DNA from 2 places in the Arthrobacter sp. R4-81 genome. Region 2 is predicted to be linked to the other one. Evidence: predicted binding sites of a transcription regulator. Region 2 holds the regulator's gene; the other holds the start of a gene.
What was found. The regulator LexA, encoded in region 2, represses DNA repair genes until DNA is damaged. The targets are predictions, from matches to a motif close to TCGAACANNTGTTCGA.
Positions count from the first base shown of each region.

Region 1 (5,908 bases), 1.8 Mb from region 2:
GAAGAGGGTCAGACCGGCACGGTCCGAAGGCCGGCAACAGATCAGGAATGGAGAAGCGCGGGGCGCCGAAGCGCACCTAGTATGACTGCACGAAGCTGGTTAAGATCGAGCCAAATGACGCCGACGGAAACCGCGTAGGCGACCCCTCGTAACAGATGGAGACACGATGACCACGGCCACGAGCACGGACATTCGGTCAGCAGAGCTGCACCCCGCCGATCGCCACGACCTGATCCGGGTGCAGGGTGCACGTGAGAACAACCTCAAGGACGTCAGCATCGAGATCCCGAAGCGGCGGCTGACTGTGTTCACAGGCGTATCAGGTTCAGGCAAGAGTTCGCTGGTGTTCGCCACGATCGCCGCTGAATCGCAGCGGATGATCAACGAAACCTACAGCGCCTTCGTGCAGGGATTCATGCCGGCGCTGGCCCGGCCGGACGTCGACGTACTCGAGGGGCTCACGACGGCGATCATCGTTGACCAGGAGCGGATGGGGGCGAACCCGCGCTCGACAGTCGGCACTGCCACCGATGCCAACGCCATGCTCCGGATCCTCTTCAGCCGGCTGGGCAAGCCGTACATCGGGCCGCCCACGGCATTCTCGTTCAATGTCCCGACGCGGAAAGCCAGCGGTGTGATGAGCACCGAGAAGAGCGGCCGGGTGGAGAAGGCCGTGGTGCAGAACGCGGTCTACCTGGGCGGAATGTGCCCGCGGTGCGAAGGCATGGGCTCGGTCTCCGACTTTGACCTCACTGCCCTCTACGATGACAGCAAATCGCTCAGCGAAGGGGCCTTGACCGTCCCCGGCTACAGCATGGACGGCTGGTATGGCCGGATTTTCAGCGGAGCAGGCTTCGACATGGACAAGCCGATAGCGAAATTCACCAAGAAGGAAATGCACGACCTCCTCTACAAGGAACCGACCAAGATCAAGGTGGAGGGCATCAACCTGACCTATGAGGGGTTGATCCCGAAGATCCAGAAGTCGATGCTCTCCAAGGACGTCGAGGCCATGCAGCCTCACATCCGCGCTTTCGTTGAGCGCGCAATTACCTTTCAGTCCTGCCCCGAATGTGACGGCACGCGGCTCAGCCCGGAGGCCCGGTCCGCGAAAATCCGCGGCAAAAACATCGCAGAACTGTGCGACATGCAGATCAGCGATCTGGCCGGGTGGGTCGGTGACCTCAACGAGCCGTCGGTTGCACCGCTCCTCAAAGGACTCCGGCATCTGCTCGACTCGTTCGCCGAAATCGGCTTGGGCTACCTCTCGCTGGCCCGGCCGGCCGGAACACTGTCCGGCGGCGAGGCGCAACGCACCAAGATGATCCGGCACCTCGGGTCCTCCCTGACCGACGTCACCTACGTTTTCGACGAGCCCACCATCGGCCTGCACCCGCACGATATCGAACGGATGAACCAGCTCCTGCTGCAATTGCGCGACAAGGGCAACACCGTGCTCGTCGTCGAGCACAAACCGGAGACCATCGCCATCGCTGACCACGTCGTCGACCTCGGTCCCGGCGCCGGCGCCGCCGGTGGTGAGGTGGTCTTCGAGGGCACCCTCGAGGGACTGCGGAAGAGCGACACCATCACCGGGCGGCATCTCGATGACCGGGCTGCCCTTAAAAAGGCAGTGCGCACACAGAAGGGCGCGCTTGAGGTCCGCGGAGCGCGCACGCACAACCTGCAAAACGTCGACGTCGACATACCGCTGGGCGCGCTTGTGGTGGTGACGGGAGTTGCCGGCTCAGGAAAGAGTTCCCTGATCCATGGTTCAGTGGCCGACCGCGACGGCGTGGTGGTGGTTGACCAGGGCGCCATCAAAGGCTCACGCCGCAGCAACCCTGCCACGTACACCGGTCTGCTCGAGCCCATCCGCAAGGCGTTTGCGAAGGCTAATTCAGTGAAGCCGGCGCTTTTCAGCTCCAACTCTGAGGGCGCCTGTCCCACATGCAACGGCGCGGGTGTCATCTTCACCGAACTGGGCGTTATGGCCACCGTTGAGTCCACGTGTGAGGACTGCGAGGGGCGCCGGTTCCAAGCGTCGGTCCTTGAATACACGCTGGGCGGGCGGAACATCGCCGAGGTGTTGGCAATGTCGATGACAGAAGCGAACATCTTCTTCAGCGAAGGAGAGGCCCGCACGCCTGCTGCCCACAAGATCCTCGACCGGATCGTGGACGTCGGGCTCGGCTACCTCACCCTCGGCCAGCCACTCACCACACTGTCAGGCGGCGAGCGCCAGCGCATCAAGCTGGCTACCCAGATGGCGGAGAAGGGTGAGGTCTATATCCTCGACGAACCGACCACGGGCCTCCACCTGGCCGACGTCGAGAACCTGCTGGGTCTGCTCGACCGCCTGGTCGGGTCCGGCAAGTCGGTCATCGTCATCGAGCACCACCAGGCGGTGATGGCGCACGCCGACTGGATCATCGACCTCGGTCCCGGTGCCGGCCATGACGGCGGCCGGATCGTCTTCCAAGGCACTCCCGCTGACCTTGTCGCAGCCCGCTCCACGCTCACAGGTGAGCATCTGGCAGCGTACGTGGGGGCCTGACGCCGGCACGAAACCCGGAGCAGGCCTCAGTACCAGTTATTCGCTGCGCGGAATTCCAAGGCTTTGGTCGGGGAACCATAGCGTTGTTTGATGTAGCTCATGCCCCTGTCCACCTGGCTGCCGCGCCACCCAGCTGAGGTGTCCCAAAGGGTGCTCAGGGCAGTCATCTCCTCGGTGCCCCATCCGTACGAGGCCAGGCGGCTGCTGGCATAAGTGCTGGTATCGACGACGTCTTCCGCAGCGCCGTCCACGGCTGCGGGAGCCGTAGCGGTGGCCGTGCCCAGCAAGGGGTCGAGCAAGCCGGTAACTGGCGTCAGCAGTGTACTCGGTGACTGCGACGGTGTCGGTGTCGGTGCTGGTGCTGGTGCTGGTGCTGGTGCTGCGGTTGTCGCAGGAGCCGGTGCCGCCGTTGGCGAGGCCGGCGCGGGCTGAGGGTTCGAGGAAGAGGCCGGAGGCTGGGCGTTCGGGGACGTGGCAGAGGCGGGCGGAGCCGCGGCGGTGGAGGCAGCCGCTATTGCCGCCAGGGTGGGAGCGTCCACCGGCATGGGGAGGCTGCCCACACCAGGCAGGCTAGTGCCTTGTTGATCCGCTGCCGCCGGGACATCGGCACCGGCCGCCGCTTGGGCCGGGGTGCCGCTGGTTGTCCCAGGGGACGTGGCCGAGACGGTTGGCCGGGGGGTAGTGGTTCCGGCGGTCGGCCGTATTCCGGAGGTCGCCCGAGTCGCGTTCGTTGTGCCGGGGGCCTCCTGGGCGGAAGTTTCCTTGCCGAAGAAGGGCAGCTCTGTGGCCTGGCTGGCTGCTCCTACGCCAAGCAGCACGGCAAAGGCTCCGGCTACGACGGCCATCCTTTGACCCATGACACGAACCGAAACGGCTTTCTTCAGGACATCATCGGGCTTGGAACTGAATACGGCAGCCAGCTGAGGGCTATGTGCGCTCGTCTGGGCGTCGATTGCAGCGGCGGCCGATGCGCTCACCGTTGGCTTTTCAACTGCCGCGCGCCCCGTCCTGCTCCGTCGCGTCGCTGCGGGGGCGGGACGCACTTCGGCTATGGGTGCGGTTTCCGGAGCGGAGCTCTCCTGCACGGTCGTCGGAGCGGCTTCAGTCACAGGCGCAGTCCTGGGGGCAGGGGGTACTTCAAAGGCCGGGCGCCTGTCCCTGCTTCGCCGCGTGACGGTGGAAACCGGTGCAGTGGGCTCAGGTTCTGCGGGAATCGGCGCGGCCGGAATCACGGTGGTGGAAACGGGGTCCGTGGGAGCCGTCCCGAGGTTCGGCTCTTCCGCGGCGGGGTTTGTTGGGCTGGGGGTTTTGACGGATGGCGCAGCTTCTGCGCGATGCCGTCCGGCGCGTAAAGGGCGCGACTGATCGAAAGAACGGGACATGATGGTTGCCTCTCAACGCCTGCGAGGTTAGCTGTCGGGTTCGGAAGAGGTCAACCGGCCGGCACGTTAGACGTGACGGCTTCACCCCACGGGCCGCTGGGTAGCGGCCCGAAGACTCTGGGTCCCCCGTCTCTGCCTTAGTGTTGGGAGTCCGGGATGTGGCAGAGCTCGGCGTCAGCCCGGACGCGGCCCGATCCAGATGGGCCACGCACAAACCGTACAGGAAACCCTCCCTTAAAGTCACGTTTAGGTAACAGGAAAAGGTTGGCGGCGAGTCACGTTGCACCATCCGGATGCGATAGGCCTTTTTGTCCGACCTCGCAGTACACTGAATTATCGAACATATATTCGAATGAAGGTGTGTTGTGGGCATTATTGTGGGTCCTCGTATGATAGCCGCCGGCAGCTCGCTGCTCACGGTTCTCATCTCCCCTGTGGCGGTGGCTGCAGGCTACCCCTCGCCAGCGCAGGACTACTTTGACGGCAGGATCGACCTCAACGAACACCTCATCAAGGACATCACCAGCACGTACGTGGTGAGGGTCTCGGGAAATTCAATGGAGGGGGCGGGCATCAGCGACGGGGACGAATTGATCGTCGATCGCGCCCTGGAGCCCAAGGACGGGTCCGTGGTCATCGCCGTACTGGACGGTGAACTGACCATCAAACGCCTCCGCATCAGACAAAGCGGCGTCCTGCTCCAGGCGGAAAGTGCGAACTACCCGGATATCCGCGTTGCAGCACTGTCCGACCTCATCATTTGGGGCGTGGCCACGAGGTGCCTCCACCATGTCTAAGCCGGCAATGATGCACCGGATGCAGCAGATCGCCCACGTGGACGTGAACTGTTTTTATGCCTCGGCTGAGCGTGCCTTTGACCCATCCCTGGAAGGTCGGCCACTGGTTGTGCTCTCCAATAACGACGGGTGTGCCGTTACCCGGTCACCCGAGGCCAAGGCACTGGGCATCCCGGTAGGCGAGCCCTGGTTCAAGATCGCACCACGGGTCAAGGAGTGGGGCCTGGTGGCCAGGTCCAGCAACTATGAGCTGTACGGCGACATCAGCGCGCGCGTGATGGAACTCCTCAGCAGGTTCTCGGCCTGGCTGGAGGTCTACAGCATCGACGAGGCCTTCCTTGGCGTCAAGGGAACCCCGGATGAGCTCCTTCGGCTTGGACTGGAGATGAAGGCCGCCGTGCGCCGCAACGTAGGCGTGCCGGTGTGCGTCGGAATCGCAGGAACCAAGACCCTGGCAAAACTTGCGAACAAGTGGGCCAAGAACAATCCGGGCTTCAACGGTGTTTGCCTCTGGGATTCCCTCCCCCTCGCCCAGCGGGAAACACTGATGGCCCGGCTGTCGGTGATCGAGATCTGGGGCATCGCCTCCCGCCTGACCAAACGCCTCAATGCCATGGGAATCCAGTCGGTCCTTGACCTTTCAAAGGCAGATCCTGTGATGATCCGGGACCGCTTCTCAGTGATGGTGATGCGCACCGTCCTGGAGCTTCAGGGCACACCATGCATTCCGATGGAGGAGGAGCGGATCGGCAGGGACCAGTTGATTTTCAGCAGGTCCTTCTCCACGCCCATCACTACCGTCCATGAACTTCGCCAGGTCCTCAGCATTTACGGTCAGCAGGCCAGCGCCAGGCTGGCCAAGCACGGATTGCAGACCAGAGTCCTCACGGCATACGCCGCCACGTCCTACTACAACCCCCAGGACACTTCCTACCCGTCGGCCTGCATCAGGTTGCCGATGCCCACCGCCGATCCCGTGCTCCTTACCCGGGCAGCGCATGCTCTGTTGCCGCAGATCCAGGAGGGAATCAAATATGCGAAAGCGGGAATCATGGTGACCGATCTGCGCCCCTCGGGGAACCAACCGCCCCTGTCTCCGTTCGAGAACCCTCACGAGGAACGCGGCATCGGCCCTCTTCTGGAGGACGTGGCCCGCCGTTATGGCCGGGGCT
Region 1 is NZ_CP096445.1:429,048-434,955, reverse strand. Features, by position in the region: gene M1E05_RS02075 (ATP-binding cassette domain-containing protein) at 167-2,557, shown strand; gene M1E05_RS02070 (hypothetical protein) at 2,584-3,939, opposite strand; cyclic di-AMP (ydaO/yuaA leader) riboswitch at 3,942-4,099, opposite strand; gene M1E05_RS02065 (LexA family protein) at 4,305-4,736, shown strand; gene M1E05_RS02060 (Y-family DNA polymerase) at 4,729-5,908, shown strand, end outside.
Region 1: the regulator LexA is predicted to act here: its motif matches at 4,276-4,291, upstream of M1E05_RS02065 (LexA family protein).

Region 2 (12,154 bases):
TGGCTTCGTTCTGCGCCTTGGCCTCTGCACGCTGAGTTGCACGGCGTGCTTCTGCCTTTGCTTCGGCCTTGTTCTTCAGCGGACCAACAACCATGACCATGTTGCGGCCGTCGATGCGCGGGCTGGACTCAACCACACCCACCTCGGCAACATCATCCGCAAAGCGCTGAAGCAAGCGGATACCCATCTCCGGGCGCTGCTGCTCCCGGCCGCGGAACTGGATCATGGCCTTGACCTTGTCCCCGGCACCGAGGAAACGAAGCGCATGGCCCCGCTTGGTCTCGTAGTCGTGGGTGTCGATCTTCAGACGGAAACGGATTTCCTTCAGAACAGTGTTGGTCTGGTTCTTCCGGGCTTCGCGTGCCTTGACGGCAGCCTCGTACTTGTACTTGCCGAAGTCCATCAGCTTGCACACCGGAGGCTTTGCCTGCGGCGCAACTTCAACGAGATCCAGATCGGATTCGGCAGCCAAACGCAGCGCGTCCTCAATACGGACGATCCCTACTTGTTCGCCTGCAGGGCCGACCAGCCGCACCTCGGGGACGCGGATACGCTCATTGATTCTTGGCTCGCTAATGTTAAAGCTCCTGTGGTTGTGATGAGTACTCCACCGGCAAATAGAGAAGGCCCCCAATTGCCGGAGCAATCGAAGGCCTCGAGGATCGGATGTGCCCGCCTCAAGGGTGAGGTGGCACGCGCTTCGAACAGGCAATCGCCTGATTGAAACGCCCGACCGCTACCCGGCAACCTTGCTGCCACAAGGAAAGTTCCTCGTGGAAAACGGCTGACGCGGGTGGGAGAGATCTCCGCTTGCAAACTAGATGCCAATTCTACAGAAAGATACCCGTTCTCCGCACGTTGGCGGGAATGGGCATCCATAGCAAAATAACGACATCCAGTCGGTCTGTGACAAGCTTACCAGTATGAGCACTCCAGACAGTAATTCACACGTGTATGAGCCCGCGAATGAGCAGGGCAATGTGGCCCAGCAGATCCGGGACATCTCCGAGGTGCCGGCAATCGAGGTGATCACCACTGCCGCAGTTCATCTGATGAGCGCTTCAGCCGTGAAGCTGGGCCTTGCCGCCGAGGACAATGCAGCAGAACTGAAGGACCTCGACGAAGCCCGCAAGCTTATTACCGCCCTGGCAGGCCTTGTCACGGCAGCGGCGCCGGAAATCGGATCCCAGCATGCGGGTCCGTTGCGCGATGGGCTGCGCTCACTTCAGCTGGCATTCCGGGAGGAATCCACCATCCCGGACGCTCCTGGCAAAGGCCCTGGAGAAAAGTACACCGGGCCGGTCAACTAGCCACTACTGTTTGCCCCTGACACACAGCATTTACTGCTGACTGACCACGACGGCGGCCCTCCACCTTTTAAGGTTCGGGTCGCCGTCGTCGTCGTTTGGTCACTTAACCGGGGTTTGGTTACGACGCCGCCTGGCTCCGGCGGCGCTGCTGGAGCAGAAGCCCCAACAGGCAGATGGCTACGCCTGCCACACCGACGGCGACAAAACCTGCGGAGGGTCCGATCCCGTCGATGAAAAGCCCGGCCAGCGGGGCGCCGAGAGCGACGCCGGCGGTGAGGGCGGAGCCGTACCAGCCCATTGCCTCGCCCCGGCGTGCCTCGTCCACGAGGTCAGCTACTTTTTCCGAGGCAGCTGACAAGACGGGAGCGCAAAGGAGACCCGGCAGCAGTGACAGGAGCCCGAGCGTCAGCGTATCCTGCGCGAAGCCCATGGGAATGGTCAGGGCAGCCATTCCCAGCAGCAGGACCAAGGGGGAAACCGGGCGGTGCATGGCTCCATAGATCAGACCACCGGCCACCGAAGCGGCGCACCAGAAGAAGAAGACAAGTCCGATCTCGGCCTGGTGACCGCCTGTCTCAAGCAACGCGACGATCCCGACGTCGGTTCCGCTCAGGACCATTCCGGCCCCGGCCGCGACCGAGAAGACCGCGGCCACTGAGGCGGTAAACCAGGTGAAGTTGCGCGCGACGGCACCCCTGAGGCGTGACGGGGCCCGCTCACCGGAATTCGCCGGCTTCAACCCGGCCGCCGCCTCCTGAACGTGGGCGGGGGCCGCAGCCACGACAGCCAGTTCAGCTGCCTGCTGCTGCTCGGCAGCGCAGTCCTCGTCGGCAGCTTCGCTTCGGGTGGGCGGGTTGAACCACATCAGGAAAAGTCCCGCTGCCGACGTCGTTATTCCCACCACCGTGAGCCCCAGAACGGAGAATCCGCTGGTGGCGACAATTGCTCCCGCGGCGGGGCCGATCATAAAAACCATCTCAGTGGAGATCGCATCGAGGGCGAATGCGGTGCGGCGCTGCTCGCCGGTGGCCATGACTCCGAGCGACTGGCGTACCACGCTGAAGATCGGAAGCGTGAACAGTCCGCCCACAAAGACCAGCGGCAGCAGCCACTCGTAACTGACGTGAGGCACTACCGACCAGATCAGGGCCTCCGAAATCACGGAAGGTATCAGAGCTTTCCGCAAGCCGACAGTGTCAACGCGTCGGCCACGCCATGGCGCGCCGACGGCGATGCCAATGGTCATGACGGCGGCGGCAGCCCCGGCGGCGGCGTAGCCCTGGCCCAGAGACAGGACTATATGCAGGGTAAGAAGTACCCCGGCGGCTGAGTGTGGAATGCGGGCGATCATTCCGACGATCAACAGTCGCCGGACGGGCCGGACAGCAAGCAGCTCCCTGTACAGAGCGAAATTCACGGGTTACATCCTTAATCTTGCCAGCGGCAGGAGGATCCATCCCCTGACCGAAAGCTACTCTACTGCGCGCCGCAGCTTGACCTCGATGGAGTCAACCCGTTCGGCCAGCAATTCATTCCGGGCCCAGGCGCCATTCAAGCCTGCCACCAGTTCCTGGACTCCGGCGGCGTCCAGCCCGTCCACCAAGTACAGGACGATGCGCAGCTCCGGACCTGCACCGCCGCCTTTGAGCTGCAGCCCTCCGGATGTCAGGGTGCCTACTCCCCCGCCACGGTGGAGCTCGATGCGCCGAATCTGGGGAACATCAGAGGCAGTTGCTGCCACAGCATCCGCTACATCTGTGTCGGCATAGGACGGTGACCAGGGGAGTTGTTGAGCCAACGCCCAGACCGCAGGCCGCCTAACAACTATGGTGACCTCCGAGCCCGGATCCATCACCATCAGTTCCGCGCCTTCGGCGGCTGCGGATAAGGCAGCCCTGGCAGCGTAGACCGCAACGGGCCTGGCCTCCTGATGCCAAGCGTGGAGCGCCTCGGCAGAGGAGAAAACCGGCAATGCGGTGCGCCCGTCAGGAGCCTTCAGCGTCACGAGTGCCATGTCTGCCTGTTTGTCCGCCTGGAGCCCTGCAGCGCCCTGCCCCTCTTCGCCCAGCTGAGCGACTATGGGAACAAAAACCCTGGCATGGGCCAAGGCCTGCACGATGGCATCTTCGTCACCGGCACCCGCCACCATGGCGGAAACGGCGGCGAGGTACCCGGCGTCGGCTTTGCCGTCGTCGTCCTCAAAGTTGTGGATCCGGGCATCCTCACCGGCGAGGCTGCGCCCTGTCCACGGCTGGCCCGCCGAATCGGCGGCGCCCCCGGCACCGGCCAGGGCTGCAGCGATATGGCCTGGCAATGGCCGGGAGCCGGGTGTGCCTTCCACTGTCAGCGGCGGCCGGCGACGTCGAGCGCCTGGGGCAGGGTGAAGGCACCGGCATAGAGGGCCTTGCCCACGATGGCTCCTTCGACGCCCAGGGGAACAAGTGAACGCAACACCCTAAGGTCTTCGAGGCTCGAGATTCCTCCCGAAGCGACAACTGGCTTGCGGGTCTTCTCCACCATCTTGCGCAGCAGTTCCACGTTTGGACCTTGCAGCGTGCCGTCCTTGGTGACGTCAGTGACAACGTAGCGGGCGCAACCGGCCGCCTCAAGCCGCTCCAGTACCTCCCACAGGTCGCCGCCTTCCTTCGTCCAGCCGCGGCCTGCAAGGGTGGTGCCCCGGACGTCAAGCCCGACGGCGATGCGGTCGCCGAAGCGGTCAATGGCACGCTGCGTCCACTCCGGGTTTTCGAGGGCGGCGGTCCCGAGATTGACCCGGGCGACACCCAGATCCAGGGCCCTCTCCAGTGATTCGTCGTCCCGCAACCCACCCGAAAGTTCCACTTTGATGTCGAGCTTGCCAACGACTTCCCGCAGCAGCTCCGAGTTCGAGCCGCGCCCGAAGGCAGCATCGAGGTCAACAAGGTGAACCCACTCGGCACCCTGCTGTTGCCAGTTCAGTGCAGCCTCGAGCGGAGTCCCGTAGCTGGTCTCGCTTCCTGCTTCGCCCTGGACCAGTCGTACGGCCTGGCCGTTCACTACGTCAACGGCCGGGAGCAGTTCAAGTACCGGCAGCGGGGTTTCGTCGTTCATCATGGTCCTCAAGGGTGGTGGAGCGGAGTAGGAAATGTAGCCGGCTGTGATGTCAGGCGGCAGGCAGCGTCAGCATGTAGGCGGCCAGGAGCGCCATTCCAGCAAGGGTATAGAACACCACCTGGATCCAGCGTGGTGCTTTCTGTTGCCGGAAGGACAACGCCCCGCCGACCAGCAACCCGGCGAGGCCCATCAGCACTATGGACCACACTATGCGTCTGCTGCAGGTTGAGCTGAAGAGGGGTTGGCGGGAGCGGCTTCTGCGGAAGCAGGAGCCTCGGCACGCCGCCCATGACGCAGGCCGTTGACCCAGTTACGCAATAGACGGGCACCGGCATCACCGGACTTCTCGGGGTGGAACTGCGTGGCAGCCAAAGGGCCGTTTTCAACCGCGGCAATGAAAGGTGCCCCGTGCTCGGACCAGGTGACCAGTGGCGGAGCCATCCGCGGCTGGATCACATCGAAGTCCCAGGTCTGGACGCCGTAGGAGTGAACGAAGTAGAAGCGCTCATTCTCGACACCTTCAAAGAGGTGCGAACCCTCGGGAACCTTGACCGTGTTCCAGCCCATGTGCGGCACGACGTCGGCCGGGAGCAACTCGACTTTCCCAGGCCATTCACCCATTCCTTCGGCCTCTGTGCCGTGCTCAACGCCGGCTTCGAACAACACCTGAAGTCCGACGCAGATGGCCAGGACGGGCCTGCCGCCGGCTACGCGTCGGCCGATCATCCGAATACCGTCTACGGCTTTCAGTTCGTTCATAACGGTCTCGAAAGCGCCGACGCCGGGGACCACCAGGCCATCGGCGTTCAGTACGTCCTGGGGCTTGGCGCTCAGGATTACTTCGGCTCCGGCACGCTCCAACGCCCGGACAGCAGAGCGGACATTGCCCGAGCCGTAGTCCAGGACCGTGACGGTGGGCTTACCCTCCGGCGAGGAGGGCTTGACGGCGGCGTCCGGATCAAGGATCGCGCCGTCCTGGATGAGCTTTCCGGTCACAATGCCCCCTTAGTTGATGGGATTCCGTCCACGCGCGGATCGGTTTCCACGGCCGCGCGCAGTGCCCGGGCGAACGCCTTGAACTGTGCCTCCACAATGTGGTGGGGGTCCCTGCCGGCCAAGACGTTCATGTGAAGGCATATTCCTGCGTGCAGGGTGATGGCTTCGAAAACGTGGCGGGTGAGTGAGCCTGTGAAGTGGCCGCCAATGAGGTGGTATTCCTGGCCGGCAGGTTCGCCGCCGTGGACCAGATAAGGCCTGCCGGAGACGTCCACGACTGCGTGCGCCAGCGCTTCATCAAGGGGAACGGTCGCTTCTCCGAAACGCCGGATACCTGCCTTGTTACCCAAGGCCACTTTCAGGACTTCTCCGAAGGTGATGGCGACGTCTTCCACTGTGTGGTGGACATCGATGTGCGTGTCACCGGTGGCCTTGACCGTGATATCGATCAGGGAATGCTTGCAGAGTGCCGTGAGCATGTGGTCGTAAAAGGGAACCGAAGTATCGATGTCCGATGTTCCGGATCCATCCAGATTGATCTCTACCAGTACAGAGGATTCACTGGTCGCGCGCTCCATTCGCGCAGTCCGTGCCGCGGCAGCAATGGATCCAGGGTTACTCATGGTGATATGTCCTTAGGAAGAAGGGCCTGAAAGCGTGGGGCTTCTGGGTCTTGGTTCAAGTTTAGGCCGGTACTGCGGTTTGCCTTGTCAGGATGCGCTCCAGTGCCTCAAGGAATGCTGTGGTCTCGGCCTCTGTTCCTGCCGTCACCCGCAAATGTCCGGGAATGCCGACGTCGCGAATCAGGACTCCGCAATCAAGAAGTGCCTGCCAGACTGCGTGCGGATTCTCCAGTCCCCCGAAGAAAACAAAGTTGGAATCGGAAGCGGCAGGTGTCAGGCCCATTCGTGTCAGCTCCGAGACAATCCTGTCGCGTTGAGCTTTGATGTCCTCGACGTCGGCCATCAACGCTTCCCGGTGCTGCAGGGCGGCAAGGGCTGTTGCCTGGGTGACCGCTGACAGGTGGTATGGCAAGCGGACCAGGCGCAAGGCATCAGTGACTTCAGGCGCTGCCGCCATGTAACCGAGCCGGGCTCCGGCCAGTGCAAACGCTTTGCTCATGGTGCGCGTTACGATCAGGCGTTCCCGCCCGGGGAGGAGCGTGAGTGCACTGGGAGTACCATCGTGTGCGAACTCGTGGTAGGCCTCGTCCACGATAACAATGGTGCGGCTCTCCTCACCGGCTTCGTAGACAGCCTTCACTACGTCCAGGCCAAGGCCGGTTCCGGTGGGGTTGTTAGGTGAGCTCAGGAAAACTACGTTCGGTCGAAGCTCCCGGACCTGTTCGGCCGCGTACTCTGCGCTTAGCCCGTAATCGGCAGCGCGCAGGCCGGAAACGTATTCGGTGTCAGTACCGCTGGCAAGCAAGGGGTACATGGAGTACGTGGGGGGAAAGCCCAAAGCTGTCCTGCCAGGTCCGCCAAAAGCCTGCAGTGTCTGCTGCAGGACTTCGTTGGATCCATTGGCTGCCCAGATATTTTCGGCCTCGAGCCCATGCCCCAGATACTCGGCCAGGGCTGACCGGAGCTCACTGAACTCCCGATCGGGATACCGGTTCAGTCCGGCGGCTGCAGCGGTTACGGCCTCGGAGATGGCCTTCAGAACATCCTCTGGCACGCCGTGAGTGTTCTCATTCACGTTCAGCAGGATGGGCACATCCAATTGCGGCGCACCGTAAGGCGTCAGGCCCCGGAGATTGTCGCGGAGTGGCAGTCGGTTCAAGCGCGCTAGCTGGTCAGTCACCAGAACAGTTTAAGTGCCTGATGCCGGGGCCGGAAAACTGTGACGCCTCCGGGCGAAGCCGGGCTCGAGGACAGGGCTCACGCGGAGGGGACAAAGAGCTGCTGCCCCGGACTGACCGCACCTCCATCGAGGTTATTCAACTGCACGATGTCAGCCACGACATCCCGCGGATCGCGCTCAGGTGCAACAGTGCCGGCGATGGCCCACAAGGATTGGCCCTGCTGCACGGTGACGGTCACAGTGGGAGTCAGGGAGAGCTCGGCGACGGTGTCAGCTGCCTTGGCCGGAGACGTAAGGAATCCCGAGAGCGACATCAGCAAGGCAGCCAGCAGCATAAGGGGCAAGACCACCAGGACAATCCATCCGCGCCGGGTAAGCCGCAGCGGTGCCTGCACCCGGCCATGGGCTTGACCAGGGGTGCCAGCACCGTAGCCACTGTCTTCTTCGTGGGCGCGGGCCCCGTGACCGGCAGGTGCCATTTCGGGCTCATAGAGAGCGGGCCTCTGCGGGGCGAGGGAACTGTGCAGCGTCGTCGCCGACTGAGACTCCCCGGAGACCGATTGCGGAAAGAACTCGTGGAACGCGGATGTAGCTGACATGACCGTCCTCCTGGACCATACTGTGCTGCCCGTCGTGTTCATTGATGGCAAGGTATTCATTGCCACCGGCCTCCGGTTTCGAACGCTTGAACGAATTCGGCGACCGGAGCAAGCAAACTAGAAAACCGACTAGAACACATATTCGAACCTTACTGACTAAGTTTTAGCATCTATGATCGAACATTGTCGAGACTCACTAGAACAAATGTTTGAAAAACTCCCTTGGCTGGCCTAGGTTTGATCAAAGAAACATTGATCAGGACAACCACATCTGCAGTTGATCAGCAGGGTCTGACATTCAGGCAGAACGTTCCCGGCGGCTGGCGCTCAGAAGCCGGGAGAAATGGAAAGGCGTTGGCGAAAATGGCAGCACAAGCCGCGGGCAGCAAGGCCACCGCAGGGGCCTCGCAGAATGCCCGGACGCCCAAGGGCCTCACTCTTCGCCAAAAGAGAATCCTGGAGACCATTCAACGGTCGGTCAATGACAACGGCTATCCCCCATCCATGCGTGAAATCGGGGACACAGTCGGCCTTGCGAGCCTGTCCAGCGTGACCCACCAGCTGTCCCAGCTGGAGAAACTCGGTTACCTGCGCCGGGATCCGAAGCGTCCGCGCGCCATGGAAGTGTTGATGCCGCTGACCCTGGAAGAAGGCGGAACGGAGCCTTCACGGCCGGAAAAGCCAAACCGGTTCAGGAGTGTAGGCCGTCAACCGGTAACGGAACTCGCTGGCGCAACAGACACCGCCATGGTCCCCCTGGTCGGGCGCATCGCCGCAGGCGGTCCTATTCTCGCCGAGCAGCTCGTCGAAGAGTTTATGCCGCTCCCCCGCCAGCTCGTTGGCCACGGAGAGCTGTTCATGCTGAAGGTAGCGGGAGACTCCATGATAGATGCCGCGATTTGTGATGGTGACTGGGTGGTTGTGCGCCGTCAGAGCGACGCAGTCAACGGCGATATCGTGGCCGCGCTATTGGACGATGAAGCGACAGTCAAGACGTTCCGCCAACGGGACGGCCACACATGGCTACTGCCACAGAACACGCAGTACGAGCCCATCCTGGGCGATCATGCCACCATTATGGGCAAAGTGGTCTCAGTCCTGCGCTCCATCTAGGACCCGCGCTCCAGCTAGGTACTGGCCACGCGCGTTTCCTCGGCCAGCCGTTTGAGCGCCGCCACCGCAATCGCAGGGTCGGTGGTGGGCCAGAAGGGCGGCAGGGCAGCACGCAGAAAATTGCCGTATCGCTCAGTTGATAACCGTGAGTCCAGCACGGCGACCACGCCCTTGTCCCCTGTCGAACGAATAAGGCGGCCGGCACCCTGGGCAAGCCGAATGGCGGCGTGGGTGGCGGAAACAGACATAAAGCCGTTGCCGCCTGCCTTTGCTGCCGCCCGGGAGCGCGCCGTCATGAGGGGATCATCAGGACGCGGAAAGGGAATCCTGTCGATCACTACGAGGCGACACGAGCCCCCAGGAACGTCCACTCCTTGCCAAAGGGACATGGTGCCGAACAGGCAGGTGTCAGGCTCATCCGCAAACTGCCGGACCAGCGCCGTCATAGTTGAATCACCTTGGCAGAGAATGCTCATGTCGAGCCGGGGACGCAGGGCTTCCGCAGCGTCTTCCGCTGCCCGGCGTGAGGAGAACAGGCACAGCGCCCCGCCCCCGGAGGCAAGAATCAGCTTTTCGAGCTCATCGAGAGCTTCGGGTGAGGTGCCCCGACCCGGCTTCGGAAGATGACCCGCCACGTAGAGAATTCCTTGTTTCGGATAGTCGAAAGGAGAGCCGACGTCGATGCCGGTCCAGCTCGGCGCACCCGGGCCCACGAGACCAAGGCCGCCCGCCGCAGGTTCGAAGGCGGAGCCGATCGCGAGCGTAGCGGATGTGAGCACGACGGTGTGTCCCTCGAACAGTCCCTCGCGGAGCCGGCCTCCGACGCTTAGGGGCGCCACATTGATCAAAGCCGGCGAGGCGTCATCGGGTGCGGAGTAACCGTGTTGCGGATCAAAGGTGCTGTTTCGGGAAATCCACACCACTTCGCCGTTTTCCCGCGCTGCGATAAGTCGTTCACACAATTCCAAGATCACCAGGAGGCGGGAGCGCGCCAGCTGCCGCCCGCCGTCGGCCGTGGTGGAACTGTCCCCCTTGGAATCGGAGAGCGCTGCGCGGCATGCGTCGCGGAGCTGGTCCACACAGTCGAGTTGTTCGTCGTTGAGCCCGCTGGGCAGGAGACCGCTGGGGATCCCGGCAATCGCAACTTCGAGGTTGGCCGCCGCGGAGTTGAGGGCGTCAACGGTGATGCCCGTATTCTTGCGCGCTCCGGATGCCGCCGCATGGACCATGGCAACGGAGAGTTGCCCGGAGACTGCACCCGTGACCCGGTCCTGCAGTTCATGGGCCTCGTCCACCACCACAACATCGTACTCAGGAAGCACCGCCAGGCCCTCGAAAGCGCTGACGGCGAGCATGGCGTGGTTAGTGACAACGACGTCGGCCTCGGCGGCGTTTTGACGGGCCAGTTCACTGAAGCACTCGGCCGCCATGGGGCATTTCTGCGCCCCCAGGCACTCCATTGACGTGACGGACACCTGCCTCCAGGCTCTGTCGGTCACGCCTGGCATCAGCTCGTCGCGGTCGCCGGTGATGGTCTTTTCCGCCCAGTCACGCAGCCGGACCACTTCTTTGCCCAGTTGGGACGAAGGACCACCCATGGCTGCCGCAAAGTGAGGCACGCTGGTGTCCTCTCCCAGAGAGAACAACTGCCCCTCAGACGGCTCCTCGGATGGGAAACCGCCCTCGAGCTTGTGTCTGCAGACGTAGTTGGCTCGGCCCTTGACGAGCGCCACCTTCACAGGCCGGTCCAGCGCCGGAGTTATTGTTTCCAGCAGCCTGGGCAAGTCCCTTCCCACAATCTGAGTCTGCAGGGCCAATGTGGCCGTCGAGACGAGAGTGGGTTTGTCACTGACAAGCGAGTGGGCGATGAGAGGAATCAGGTAGGCGAGGGACTTACCGGTCCCTGTTCCTGCCTGGACCAGCAGGTGGTCGCCGCTGTCTATTGCGCGCGCCACCTGCCGGGCCATTTCGTGCTGACCGGTGCGGCTCTCGCCGCCCATTCCGGAGACAGCCCGGTCGAGCAGTTCAACCACAAACCGCTCACTGGCCGATGCATTCGCCTCCGGATCCGCTTCAGTCATTGCTGATGAAGGATTCCAGCTCAGCGGCAAGACCTTCCCGGACCATCACAACGGCACGTGTGCCATGCTCATCGTGATCCAGGGTAAGGATTTCAGCATCTGTTTCGTGGAGTTTACTGATCAGGTCACCCCGGTTATATGGGATATGCAGTTCCAGCTTGACGCTTGGCCTGGGGATGGAGTCACTGATGGCTTTGAGCAGATCGCTAATGCCTTGGCCAGTCCTGGCGGAAACCACAACGTGCCGGGGTTCGCGCTGCTTCAGCCGCTCCACCACGAATGGATCAGCAGCGTCTACCTTGTTCAGCACGACGATCTCGGGGACCTTGCGCGCATCAACTTCGCTGAAAACCGCGCGCACGGCCGCAATCTGGCCTTCGGGATCCGGATGGGAGGCATCCACTACGTGGAGGATGAGGTCGGAATCGGCCACTTCCTCCAGCGTAGAGCGGAACGCTTCCACCAACTGCGTGGGCAATGACCGCACAAAACCCACGGTGTCGGCCAGGGTGTAACCCAATCCGTCGGCGGTTTCGGCCTTACGGACCGTTGGATCCAAGGTGGCGAAAAGCGCGTTCTCCACGAGGACTCCGGCGTCGGTCAGCCTGTTGAGCAGCGAGGACTTGCCGGCGTTGGTGTATCCGGCAATCGCAACAGACGGAACCGCATTACGACGGCGGTTGGCCCGTTTGGTCTCCCTCGCAGGCTTCATGGCGGCGATTTCCCGCCGCAGTTTCGCCATCCGTGTCCGGATCCGGCGCCTATCCAGTTCGATCTTGGTTTCACCAGGACCACGGGAACCCATTCCAGCCGCTGCCCCACCCACCTGGCCACCGGCCTGGCGGGACATGGACTCACCCCAACCACGCAGGCGCGGCAACAGGTATTCGAGCTGGGCCAGTTCCACCTGGGCCTTGCCTTCGCGGCTCTTGGCATGCTGGGCAAAAATATCGAGGATGAGCGCGGTACGGTCAATGACTTTGACCTTGACGATATCTTCAAGGCCGCGCCGCTGTGATGGAGCCAATTCGGCGTCGACCACAACGGTGTCCGCCCCCGTGGACATAACAATGTCCTTCAGTTCAAGGGCTTTGCCTGAGCCAAGGAAAGTTCCGGGATCGGGCTTGGCTCTGCGCTGAACGAGGCCGTCCAGCACTTC
Region 2 is NZ_CP096445.1:3,058,589-3,070,742, forward strand. Features, by position in the region: gene infC (translation initiation factor IF-3) at 1-535, opposite strand, end outside; gene M1E05_RS14220 (DUF1844 domain-containing protein) at 924-1,310, shown strand; gene M1E05_RS14225 (MFS transporter) at 1,429-2,727, opposite strand; gene M1E05_RS14230 (SseB family protein) at 2,782-3,651, opposite strand; gene priA (bifunctional 1-(5-phosphoribosyl)-5-((5-phosphoribosylamino)methylideneamino)imidazole-4-carboxamide isomerase/phosphoribosylanthranilate isomerase PriA) at 3,654-4,400, opposite strand; gene M1E05_RS14240 (hypothetical protein) at 4,453-4,611, opposite strand; gene hisH (imidazole glycerol phosphate synthase subunit HisH) at 4,611-5,399, opposite strand; gene hisB (imidazoleglycerol-phosphate dehydratase HisB) at 5,396-6,022, opposite strand; gene M1E05_RS14255 (histidinol-phosphate transaminase) at 6,084-7,202, opposite strand; gene M1E05_RS14260 (LysM peptidoglycan-binding domain-containing protein) at 7,280-7,681, opposite strand; gene lexA (transcriptional repressor LexA) at 8,165-8,914, shown strand; gene M1E05_RS14270 (ATP-dependent DNA helicase) at 8,929-10,995, opposite strand; gene hflX (GTPase HflX) at 10,988-12,154, opposite strand, start outside.